DNA from 3 places in the Paenibacillus sp. MZ03-122A genome. Region 1 is predicted to be linked to each of the others. Evidence: riboswitches for the same ligand, from Rfam matches in the RefSeq annotation. Region 1 holds a riboswitch; each other region holds the start of a gene.
What was found. A riboswitch is a leader RNA that binds a small molecule or an ion and turns the genes downstream of it on or off. The one in region 1 is predicted to bind cyclic di-AMP.
Positions count from the first base shown of each region.

Region 2: linked by a shared signal. The riboswitch ahead of NLX74_RS00175 (hypothetical protein) and the one ahead of NLX74_RS25120 (C40 family peptidase) in region 1 are both predicted to bind cyclic di-AMP.
Region 3: linked by a shared signal. The riboswitch ahead of NLX74_RS23065 (resuscitation-promoting factor) and the one ahead of NLX74_RS25120 (C40 family peptidase) in region 1 are both predicted to bind cyclic di-AMP.

Region 1 covers NZ_JANAVI010000026.1:18,849-23,004, reverse strand. Annotated here, with positions in the region: gene NLX74_RS25130 (M1 family metallopeptidase) at 1-1,393, shown strand, start outside; gene NLX74_RS25125 (hypothetical protein) at 1,405-2,232, shown strand; cyclic di-AMP (ydaO/yuaA leader) riboswitch at 2,508-2,645, shown strand; gene NLX74_RS25120 (C40 family peptidase) at 2,651-3,151, shown strand; gene NLX74_RS25115 (GNAT family N-acetyltransferase) at 3,457-3,963, shown strand; gene NLX74_RS25110 (4a-hydroxytetrahydrobiopterin dehydratase) at 4,042-4,156, opposite strand, start outside.
Region 2 covers NZ_JANAVI010000001.1:28,918-33,073, forward strand. Annotated here, with positions in the region: gene NLX74_RS00160 (urease accessory protein UreF) at 2-739, opposite strand; tRNA gene NLX74_RS00165 (tRNA-Leu) at 1,002-1,084, shown strand; gene NLX74_RS00170 (glutathione peroxidase) at 1,176-1,661, opposite strand; cyclic di-AMP (ydaO/yuaA leader) riboswitch at 2,128-2,295, shown strand; gene NLX74_RS00175 (hypothetical protein) at 2,411-2,806, shown strand; gene NLX74_RS25755 (potassium-transporting ATPase subunit F) at 2,990-3,067, shown strand; gene kdpA (potassium-transporting ATPase subunit KdpA) at 3,177-4,156, shown strand, end outside.
Region 3 covers NZ_JANAVI010000017.1:80,631-84,786, reverse strand. Annotated here, with positions in the region: gene NLX74_RS23075 (HD domain-containing protein) at 1-808, shown strand, start outside; gene NLX74_RS23070 (TatD family hydrolase) at 851-1,621, shown strand; cyclic di-AMP (ydaO/yuaA leader) riboswitch at 1,823-2,105, shown strand; gene NLX74_RS23065 (resuscitation-promoting factor) at 2,377-3,525, shown strand; gene rnmV (ribonuclease M5) at 3,672-4,156, shown strand, end outside.

The DNA.
Region 1 (4,156 bases):
TGAGGTAAAACTGCCCGCCATCTTCGCTCGTATGGGTGCGACAGATGATTTTGTAATGGCAGGGCAATGGTTCCCGAAGCTCAGCGTCTACGAGACTGAAGGACAGCGTGGACGCGCCGAGGAGGGCTGGAACCTCCACCAGTATCATGGTAACTCCGAGTTTTATGCCGATTTTGGAATTTACAGCGTACGGATTCGGGTGCCTGAAACTCATATCGTAGCAGCGACCGGATTTCCCACCCGTGGTGCCGTCCGACAGAACGGCCAAAAAATATATCAATTTTATGCCGATGATGTACACGATTTTGCCTGGTCCGCTTCACCCAACTTTGTAACCGTAGAAGAACCCTTTTCTTCTGCTGAAGTCCCTGGTGTCAAAATCAAGCTCTACCTTGACCCGTCGCACAAGGAGCTCAAAGGGCGCTATATGAGCGCAGCGAAGGCCGCCCTTTCGTACTACAGCAAATGGTACGGGCCTTATCCATATTCCACCCTATCCATCGTGGTTCCACCCAAATCAGGCAATGGAGCCGGCGGTATGGAGTATCCGACACTCATCACGGCCGCTGCTGCGGGTAATCTGAATCCTGGCTATAGTCTGGAACGGACATTAGTTCATGAGATTGGACATCAATATTTCTACGGAATGGTAGCCAATAATGAATTTGAGGAGCCGTGGCTGGATGAAGGCTTCACCTCCTATGCAGAGGAGCGGCTTATGGAGCAAGAATATGGGCTTACCCCCAACCTGCCATTACAATCGGGACAGGTAGCTTCCCCACAGCCGCTAAACCGTGAGTCATGGAAGTATGGCTCAGCTGCTGAGTATGCGCAAAATGCCTACTCTCGAGGCAAGCTGGTACTACGGGGCATTGAACGTCAGGTGGGTATGAAAAAAATGGATCGCATTATGCGGACCTACGTCCAGACGTACCGATTTAAGCATCCGTCCTCAATGGATTTTCAACGTATCGTGGAGAGAGTCACCGGACGCTCATGGAGCCACTATTTTGAACAGTATGTATATGACGGCCAGATGGCGGACTTTTCAGTGGATCACATCACAAACCACAAGCTGGAGAATGGATATGAAGCAGTCGTGACGGTCAGCAAAAAAGGGGCGGATTATCCCAAGATCCCTGTCCAATTTACCTTCAAGGATGGTACCACGATATTCAAGGCTTGGGACGGCGCGGGCAAAAGCACAACTTTTCGGATCAAAAGTACTTCTCCCGTTTCCTATGTAACCCTTGATCCCCTATATACCATTGCACTGGAGAACAAGCATATTAACAATAGCCTAAAGGCCGAATTGGACGAAAAGCAACAAACCCGTTGGAGTGTTAGTGTAACCAAGCTGTTGGAGACACTGCTTGGAAGTCTGTCATGGTGAGGTGTCTATAGATGCGGACTGTTATAAAAGAGGGCTGGGCGCTGGTGCGCATACGATTCTATATCGTTATCATTTTATTTCTGTATCGACTACTGTGGGGGGTGTTTCTCTATCGGCTGGTGCAGTCTGCCGTTATCCCGCTATTGCTCCGTTATCCTGATCAGGGTCAAAACGAACTGGGACAGACCTTATTTTGGATGGAGAGTCAGATTGCTCTGATGGACAGCCGGGAAGTACATGTGTATTTGTGGATACTACTAGGGGCGACTGTACTACGCATACTGATCACTCCCTTCATTAGAGCCGGAATATATCAAAGTCTGCATACCGATGCGACTGAACCGCAAAGCCTGTCCTTTTTCAAGGGTATGAAACGCCATGGCATGTCGTCGCTGTTGTATTACACCATCGAGTTGGGACTGCTGCTGCTTCCCGCCTTTTGGGTAGTACCGAGACTCTACCCTATTGTAGCAGGAGCACTTCAATCTTCCTCTTATCTGCTGCATTTATTGCCCTATGTCATTGGATGGATGGCATACGGATGGTTCATTCGGCAGTGCATCCTGTATATGCAACTGGGTACTGTCGGTGGTCACGCCATACTATCGTCCCTGCTCGCCTTCTTTCGCCAGCTCCTCCCAGCTGTCGGTATATCCCTTTTGCTCGGTGCTTGTGTGCTGCTGGTCTTCGGTCTATTTGGCACCGTGGCGATGATTTGGACTGGCATGCTGGCGCTCATTCTCCAGCAATCGTATCATTTTGTTACTAGTCTGGTCAGGCTGTGGCATATCAGTTCGCAGTACAGACTATGGCATACCGATATCTCTAGTAGAAGCTAAGCCCTGCCTTTATGTTTTTTACTTCATTTCCGTCTGTCGAAAAACATGATTCATACCCGCGCAAACGACACATAACTGAATACTGTTAACAAGATCTGTTCCTGGGACATTAGGAGCAGATTTTTTTTGTAACTTTTTGCAATGAAACATTTGCCAAAGCCAGCCGTCTTTGTTACAATAATCGCAGTGAACTGATAGTAACAACTTTGTAATCTTTATTGTAACCTTTATCTCAAAAATAACGTTATTGTGAATACTGCTCTCCAAGGTGCACATCTTAAGTTAAGCCTAATTCCTGGCACCTAGGAAGCGGGGGAACCAGTTTGGGTGAATTGATCTCGCAACAGAGTGGTCATAGGGGAACCTTCTACCGAATCCTTAAGCTAACCTCGCAGGCATTGGAAGGGGTATATTTTTTTTGAAGAAGAAGCTAACGATCGCAGCTATGGGTCTTGCCATTGCCTTTACATCTTTTACATTCGGTGGCGGCAGTGCATATGCAGACTCTAAGATGGACCAGGTCATCCAAGATGCCAAAGGAACGAACTACAGAAGCGGAGGCACTACACTCGAGGGATTCGATTGCTCCGGCTTCACAATGTACGTATACAACAAACTGGGAATTAAACTTCCGCATCAATCTGGATCACAATTCAAAATGGGATCTTCTGTATCCCGAGATGAAATGAGACCTGGGGACCTGGTGTTCTTCAACACCACAGGAAGAGGCATTTCCCATGTAGGTATCTTCGTAGGTGAAGGGAAATTTGCCCACTCCTCGACTTCACGTGGTGTAGTAGTTAGCTCACTGAACGAAAATTATTACGCTAACCGCTATGTTGGTGCAAAAAGAATTATGAGCACAGACGCTTACCATTCTGTAGCTTCAGACATTCCTGATGACGATAACGTAGAATAACTAACGCACAGCAAGCTAACCCTAGCCGCAATTTGATTCTGGCCGGAATCGAATTGCGGTTTTTTATGTCCACAACATCAGCAATTATTATCTTTACTGACGAACTGAGACCTCAAAAGGTTTCAATTGTAGCGAACATCGTCGGTTTTACCGTCACCGCTGGGGGAGCATATGAGCAGTAATTCCTTCTTATTGAATGTATACCCGACTTAGGTATGAAATAAACACGCTTGCCATTCCTCTGCAACTTGTCTACAATCTGTTGTTAATGATTGAAGTACCTGTGTAAAAGGAGGATGGAACACATGCCGGCCTCAATATCCAACTATCGGATCGTACCGATGGACGAGCATCAAGCGGCTGCAATCTGTGAGTGGCAATATGATCCACCTTATAACATATACGGTTGGCTCCCCTGGGAACAAATGAAGGCGCTTGAAGTCGAATTTGGAAGTCCCACGCTTCGCCAAGAGCAATATGTTGCCGTACTGGATAAAGAGAACAAACTGACGGGATTTGCTCAATATTTTCCTATGATCGGTGTGACCCGGCTAGGTCTTGGAATGCATCCTGACAGATGCGGACATGGCAAAGGCTCTGATTTTGTCCGTGCCATTGCAGAGGAAGCTCAACGACGCAACCCGAAGAATGAAATTGATCTAGAGGTGCTCACTTGGAATGGGCGCGCTATCCGGGCCTACAAGGCGGCTGGATTTGAGCTTACAGATACCTATGAACGCCAGACTCCTGATGGCAAAAAACCATTTTATTGTATGGTATATCGTCCCGAGCACCCAACCCAGATTCTATGATAAAAGCGCCTTCGGCATACAACCACGATGTTGTATAGCGAAGGCGCTTCTATCATCATACGACAGATCATTACAAGCTCAATGACTGCTGCGCATTTTTTCAAAAGCTTCATTATATTGTTGGGCTTCCTTAATATCCACGGCCATAATACCGCCGTCGTCCCAAGAGGTCAAACGCAGAGTCACGGTCTTA
Region 2 (4,156 bases), on a different contig from region 1:
ATCAGGGGGATGCTGGAAGGCGTTTGAATAGACCTGAGGGGGAAAACAGTCTAGGCTCATCCAATTGGCTATTATGGCTCATATAAAGCGGTAGAGTGATGTAGGAGTTGTACCAATGTCTGTGAAGAAGGCGACGCTGAAATGCAGTTGGCTCAGGTTTGTTAAGCTTCTTCCATGCGGAGAGCAGCTCGCTGGTCATACGCTCCATAAAAGGGTTCTTTTCCTCATAAGGAGGATTGAGTAGTTTGAAGGCATCTTCCACGCAGAAGGACACCGCTGCGCCAAGATAGCCGTGAACGGTCTGTTCTACATCGTTTCCGAGGAGGAAGTTAATCCAGGTGTGAACGGTAGCGAGTGTGCCAATTGCATTGTATTGAATGAGTATGGATTCCAACTGGTCAAATTCAAGCCAAGGATAAAGAGCCTTAGCGAGCTTAAGTAGACGCTGACCGGATAGACGCAACTCCTTCACATGCTGCAAGGAGGGACGTTGGGTATGCAGCATCTTATCAATAAGAGCGATTCGCCAACTGTCATTCTGCTGGATGGCGACATACAGACTGTTGATAGCCATGCCGTCAACGGTTGTAAATTGAGGATACAAATCATCCAGCATGTAATGTTCCAGGTCTTGTAGACTGTTCAAATGTCCGTTGCGGAATAGTTTCTCCAGTCCGTTAAAACGGGTGAAGCCACCAACAGGTAGGGAAGGGTCCAACAATAATGCATAGTTCAGCAAGCGGTTGCCTTTATGCAGGGCGGTTCGCCTCCTCGAAGTGAATCATTATGTTATATTATTTTACTCTTTACTTAGGGATAACGAAAAAATTCGAAATATATGTAATATATATTTACATTTTAGCGGCATTTGTGTCAAATTAAATATTATTATCGCTCATATATGTTATATAAAATAACATATAAAATAATTATTATATTTGTGTTTACAAATAGTCGATGAGAGAGTATAATAAATCTGTTGCCTCAATACATTATGATTTGCGGTCGTGGTGGAATGGCAGACACGCTATCTTGAGGGGGTAGTGGGCGTACGCCCGTGGAGGTTCGAGTCCTCTCGACCGCATTATATGCAAAACCTAGTTAAAAAAGCATCCTGACACGGTTTACGTGAAGGGATGCTTTTTTTGTTTTAATAACTGTGATAAAGAAGAATATCAGTTTTGCTGCAAAAGCTTCTCTATATCTCCCGCCAACTTATCTGGAGTGGTTTGCGGTGCATAGCGCTTAAATACGTTACCTTCTCGTGTAATTAAGAATTTAGTAAAATTCCATTTGATCGCTTTGGACCCTAGTACCCCCGGAGCTGTTTGGGTCAGGAAGCGAAATAAGGGGTGCGCTTGATCGCCATTGACATCTGTCTTGGCGAACATCGGAAAGGTAACACCATAATTGATCTGGCAAAACTCGGAAATCTCCTCGCTGGAACCTGGCTCTTGTTTGGCGAATTGGTTGCTGGGAAATCCCAAAATTTCGAGCCCCAGTTCATGGTACTGGTCATATAGCTCTTGTAACGCTTTGTATTGGGGGGTTAACCCGCATTTACTGGCTGTGTTCACAATAAGCAGAACATTCCCTTTATATGTGGATAACGGAATTGGTTTCCCTTGCAGGGTTTGCGCATCATATTCATAAACGGTCATAGTATCTCTCCTTATTCAATATTCAGCAATTAAATTGTAAGCAATTCAAAGTAAGGTTGCAAGTCTGGAAAAGCTGTATTAAGCCTTTAGCCGCTGTAAAATCGTATTTTGTTCAAAACAGTAAATCGCACTGCAAATGGAGCGAATTAAGGTGTTTCTTCTTATAAAAGCGGGTTCAATCGGTGTTTAGCTGGTACATATAGCGTATTTTCTTCTCTTTTTACAAAAAAAGGCCAAAAACGCTCTACCCTACGCCAATATTGACATGCTTGTCATTTTCGAAAAGGGATGAAAAACAGAGATTGAGTGAGCTGTGAGAAGCATAGTCGCATTGTAAGCGTTATTATTAATCTTCTATGCTCTAAAGGCCGATTTATAACCCCGCAGTTGAGCTTTACAGTCTTCCATGCGCGGGTGTATGATTCAAGACGTAATTTCAAATTAATTTGAATGAAGCAACAACGAAATGTCTATAGCGCTGAATTTTGCAGTTGCAAAAGCGGGGGAACCAATCGAGACTGTACGGCTTGCCGTGTGTCTCATGGGGTGAATTTTCCGGTCAAGTGCCAGAAATAGGGCGACTCTCACGTCCGAATCCGACAGCTAACCTCGTAAGCGTACAGGGAGAGGCAACAAACCGCCGTGTGCAGCCATGGTTTATTTTATCATGGATATGTAAGAAGCCGGAGGAAAGCCTTTTTCCTTCGGCTTCTTTTTGTTGTCTTTTTATACCGGGAGAGGAGCTACTGATGGAAGGTCGGTTAATTATTGTCACTGCACCGAATGAAGCGGGCAGAAGTTTTGTGAAATTGCTTATTTTCAAAAAATTGGCGTTTGCAGTTCTGACGAATAGCGCCCAGGAGGAACGACAGCTCAAAAAAATGGGTGTGGAGCACATTGTCCGCATCAATACCATGCAAGCGGGAAAATGGAATTTTCCAAAAAAAGAAATTGGTAGTGTGTATTTGTTCGAGAACAGCTTGAATCTGACTTGCCGTTTCCTGCAAATATGTCGGCCGCTAACATCGGAATCGATCTATGTTATTACGCACGGCTGTAATCCACAAGGAATTTATCGAGGATTGGGAGCGGACCATGTGATCTACACATTGAACGGAGAGGTGGGTTTTCTGCTGAACGGATAAGCACTTATAACATAGTTGTTTTATGATTTTATGATGAAATAGGAATGGCGATCTGAGGACCGATACGGAGGGTATGAACATGATGGATATATACATGCTGCTCGTCATGGCTGTGAGTTATGGAGTGATACTGCTGTTTGTACGCTGGTGTGATGCGCAGACCTCTAAAGGAGGACGAAGAGGATGATCGTTATACTTGGGCTTACGGCTATTGTGTTTATGTATTTAATCTACGCACTCCTGAACCCTGAAAAGTTCTAGTCACTGGTAGGGATAGAGCGGGCGGGAACAACAGATCATGAATATTAAGCATCATAGGTAGCAGGTCTGTTGTTCCAAACGCAGGAGCATTTTGGAGGAGGAATAGAGGATGGAGCTGCTTCAAATTGGAATTGTGATCGTTATATTGCTGCTCTTGGTAAAGCCAGTGGGCACCTATATGTATCATGTATTCTCGAATGAACCCAATCGGACGGATCGGATTTTTGGCGGAACAGAAAAGCTGATTTATAAGATAGTAGGATTGAAGAAGCTGGAGAGCATGCGTTGGACTACGTATGTTATGAGTTTCATTGCTACGAACGCCGTGCTTGTGGCAATCAGCTACTTGCTGTTGCGTTTACAGGGAATGCTTCCCGGTAATCCGGCTGGAAACAGTAATATGGAAGCATCACTAGCTTTTAATACGGTAATCAGCTTTATGACGAATACGAATCTCCAACATTATAGCGGAGAAAGCGGGCTTACGTATCTGACACAGATGGCGTTCGTCACGATGATGATGTTCACTTCGGCTGCTTCCGGTTTTGCGGTTGCTGCGGCTTTTATGAGAGGATTGACGCGGCGCGGTGAAGGAATGGGCAATTTCTTTCAAGATTTTATTAAAGCCATTATAAGAATTTTCCTGCCGCTGGCCTTTGTGCTTACGCTGGTGCTGGTTGGATTGAAGGTACCCCAGACGCTACAGCCTACGGCGGATCTTACGACGCTGAGCGGAACACAGCAGCAGATTTCTATGGGACCCATTGCTTCTCTGGAGTCCATCAAGCATTTGGGGACAAACGGGGGTGGTTATGCGGGAGCTAACTCTGCGCATCCTTTTGAAAATCCAAGTCCTTGGACGAACGTGCTGGAAATTTTGGCAATGTGGGTAATGCCGGCTTCGTTGCCGTATACCTTTGGATTGTTTGCCCGTAATCGTAAGCAGGGCTGGATTATTTTTAGCTCCATGATGGTATTGTTTCTTATTTTTCTATCCATTACGTACGTGTCTGAAAAGACAGGTAATCCGTTAATCCAGACACTGGGTGTGGATGCTTCTCAGGGAAGCATGGAAGGGAAAGAGGTTCG
Region 3 (4,156 bases), on a different contig from region 1:
TGTTGTCAACCTGGTAACCAGTCCGCTAGATGCCGATCGTATGGATTATTTGTTGCGGGATGCTCACTCGACAGGCGTCAACTACGGCACGATTGATTTGGATCGTATTTTACGACTGCTGCGTCCTCATAATGGGAGAATTGTTGTGAAGGAATCAGGTATGCATGCAGTAGAAGATTATTTAATGTCACGCTACCAGATGTATTGGCAAATTTATTTTCATCCTGTAACACGCAGCTCGGAAATCCTTTTACGTAAAATTTTTAAGCGAGCAAAGGAATTGTTTAAAAACGGATATGAGTTTGGCTTTCTGCTGGACCCGTTGCCGGATCTGTTGAAAGGAGATCTTACAGTAGAGCAATATCTGATGCTCGACGAGTCATTAATCCAGACCGTATTTAGCCAGTGGAAACGAGAAAAGGACGAGATTTTAAGTGATTTGAGCAGCCGGTTTATGGACCGTAGATTGTATAAATATGTAGAGATTGAAAATATGGATACAGATACCATTGACAGTATTCGAGAAGCTTTGAAAGAGGCTGGTTTGCACCCTGAATATGATTTTGAAATTGATTTTCCGACAGATCTTCCTTATGATGTGTTTCGGCAGGGTGGCTCGACGGACAACCAGATTTTACTGCTTGGACGTCAGGGCGAGGTGAGTGAAATATCCGAAGTTTCGGAAATTGTGCGCTCAATAAGTGGTATTCACCGAGGAAAATATCATATGTATTTTCCCCAGAATAAATTGAACGCGGTAAAAGACAGGTTACCTGCCAAAATAAGGAATTATTTTGTCAAAGAATAGACAACTATATAGAAATGTAAGTAAAAAAAGGAGATGTAAACCTTGGATTTATTCGACACCCATACTCACTTGGATGCGCCACAATTTGACGAAGATCGTGAAGAAGTTATAGCACGTGCTGTCGAATCAGGAGTAACGCGGATGATCAATATCGGATTTAATCGTGAGACCATTCCATCCACCATGGAATTGGCCGAGACGTACGATTTTATTTATGCAGCAGTTGGATGGCATCCGCAGGATGCGATTACAATGCAGGAGGGCGATCTAGAATGGATTGCATCGTTATGCAGTCATAAGAAGGTTGTAGCCATCGGGGAGATCGGTCTGGATTATTATTGGGATACATCACCGAAGGATGTGCAGCATCGGGTGTTTCGAAACCAAATTGGTCTGGCTCGTGAGCTCAAGATGCCCATTGTTATTCATAACCGGGATGCACATGAAGATATTGTTAAGATTTTGCGCGAGGAAAAAGCGAGTGAGATTGGTGGAGTCATGCACTCTTTTTCGGGTAGCTGGGAGACAGCCAAAATGGTGCTGGATATGGGATTTCACCTTTCCTTCGGTGGTCCAATAACGTTCAAAAATGCCAAGCAGCCAAAAGAGGTGCTCGCACAGGTGCCGCTGGACCGTCTGCTCATTGAAACTGATGCTCCCTATCTGACACCTCATCCGTATCGTGGGAAGCGAAATGAGTCTGCACATGTGAGACTGGTAGCAGAGGCTGCAGCCCAAATCAAAGGGATTACAGTGGAGGAATTAGTGTCAATAACGACCCGAAATGCCCTGGAACGATTTGACATTCAATGAAAAAGTGAAGAAATCGATCAAAATAAAGAGATAGACGAAGCTAATCATGAATTTGTTGCAGGAAACTCGAGAATATTACAATATTTTAACCGAATATTTTAAAAAATGTACTTGAAACCTGCTTTACAACATGCATAGAAACAGGATATCATCTTTTCAGTGAATTGTTGTTTGAATGTAAACATCAACAAGTCATTTCATGAACCAGTCTCGCTGAGTCCCTTTTACAGGGAACGGGGGAACCGATATGGCTTACAGTACGTCCGGCGTATGTGCAAGAAGGGAACGTCTCTTCCGCCAGCCGGCTCGACCTAAATTCTTTTCCCGGATGGGATTGAACAGGTGGAGGAGCCGTATTTCGATTTCTTTCTGGGTCTTCGGGGTGAATGTGAAGGCGACCGCCATGAGCGGTTGACCCAAGCTAGGGCGACTCTCTACGTCCGAACCCGACAGCTAACCCCGTAAGCGTAACAAGAGAGAAGCCATCTCGTGCATGAGTTTTCCCGCATATTCACACATGCCGGAAGCCACGAAAGAGCTCTCTAGTCTCTTTCTCTGGCTTTTTTTGTTGTGAATAAAAGAAAATCTGTCATCATACTGTGGTTAAACAGGGGAGGACAGCATGCCGCGAAGACGGGTACATGGTGCAGGACAGTCGTAGTTTGGGCTTGTCTTGTAGAAAATCTGTTATAGTCACGTCAAATCTCAACTATGTCTTACTCCAGACGGCGGGCTATGTAAGGAGGACGGAGGAAATGGGCATTTTCCAAAAAAAGGATACCCATGAGTCACGCTCATCCAGCATGTCTTACGTATTGCGTTGGAAGCAAGAGAATGTGCGCCAGGCTGCTTTGGTTGCTATTTTTCTAATCGCGCTAACGATTATGATTTCAATTCTGATGTACACGCAATCTAAAAAACAAGTCTTTTTTGTCATCGATGGCAAGGCGTCTGCGGTAGAAACCCGGGAATCCATGCTTCAAGATTTGCTGAGCGAGCATTCCATTTCACTTCAGCCGCATGATACAGTTTCCATGCCGCTAAATGGAGCAATACAGGATGGCGATCGCGTAGTCATTAAACGTGCCAATCAAGTCAGAGTATCTTCAGGCAATGAGACGAAAAAGCTGTACACAACAGAAAATACAGTAGAAGGTGCCATTCGTACCTCGGGCTATAAATTATCATCAACGGATAAAGTTTATCCTGCGTTGGATGCCTCTGTTTCGTCTAACATGGACATAAAAATCGTCCGTGTGAAGAAACAGCAGGTCGAACAGAAAAAACAGGTGCCTTATCAGGTCATCAAAACGGCCGATCCGAGTCTTTATAAAGGCGATAATCGGGTCATTCAAAGCGGCAAATCGGGTGTGGTCGTCCAGCACGTTCAAAAGGTATATCATGATGGAAAGTTGGTATCCAAACAGCTGGTTAACAAGGAAGTTGCACAGAACCGGGTGGATAAGGTCATTGCGGTAGGAACGAAGAAAAAACCGGTCGTTCTTGCTGCTTCCGTCGGTCCCAATGATGCGGTTAAGGCAACGACGGTTAGTTCGGGCAGTGCTGTCCGTAAAGCAGGCGTAAATTTTAAATATAGCAAAGTTTTACAAAACGTCTCCATGACGGCGTATTCCTCACAGGAGCCAGGTATCGGTACACGTACTGCATCCGGCGCACGTGTCACGGAAGGACGCACCATCGCGGTCGATCCGAGTATAATTCCAATCGGCTGGTGGGTGTATATCGAAGGGGTGGGCTTCCGTCGTGCGGAGGATACCGGTGGCGCGATTAAAGGCCACAAAATCGATGTGTATTATGAGAGTTTGAGCCGAGCCAACCAATTTGGTCGTAAGCACGGTAAAACCGTATATGTTATCGGACCGGTAAAGCCTGAAATCAACTAAAACAGGTTGTGTATGTTGAGGGCAATGCGATAGTATTAACAACATAGTTATGCCATGCTAAGAAGAGGATATCCTCTTCTTATTTTGTTTTCAAAAGCAGGGAAAGATAAATATAGCTTGCTGTGTAGCAGTGGAGGGAAACACAAATGATCAAGGAAGTGATCGTGGTAGAGGGCCGGGATGATACGGTGGCCATTCGCCGCGCTGTTGAAGCGGATACGATAGAAACTGGCGGCTCCGCCATTAATAAAATGACGCTGCGTAAAATTGCATTGGCGCAGGAGCGGCGGGGGGTCATTATTTTAACCGATCCCGATCATGCAGGGGAGCGCATCCGTAAGATTATCGCTTCCAAGGTACCCGGCTGCAAGCAGGCCTTTATACCCGAGGCAGAAGCGACGCGTAAAGGAGATATTGGCGTGGAGAATGCCTCACCAGATGCGATCAGACACGCTCTTGCACGGGTTCATACGACAGTGGAAGGCGCCGACCCGCTGATTGAGTGGGCGGACCTGATTGATGCTGGACTCATCACCCATCCCAATGCTGCTGCACGCCGTATGGCCTTAGGGAATGTGCTGGGTATTGGTTATTGTAACGGAAAGCAGCTACATAAACGGCTGTCTGTATT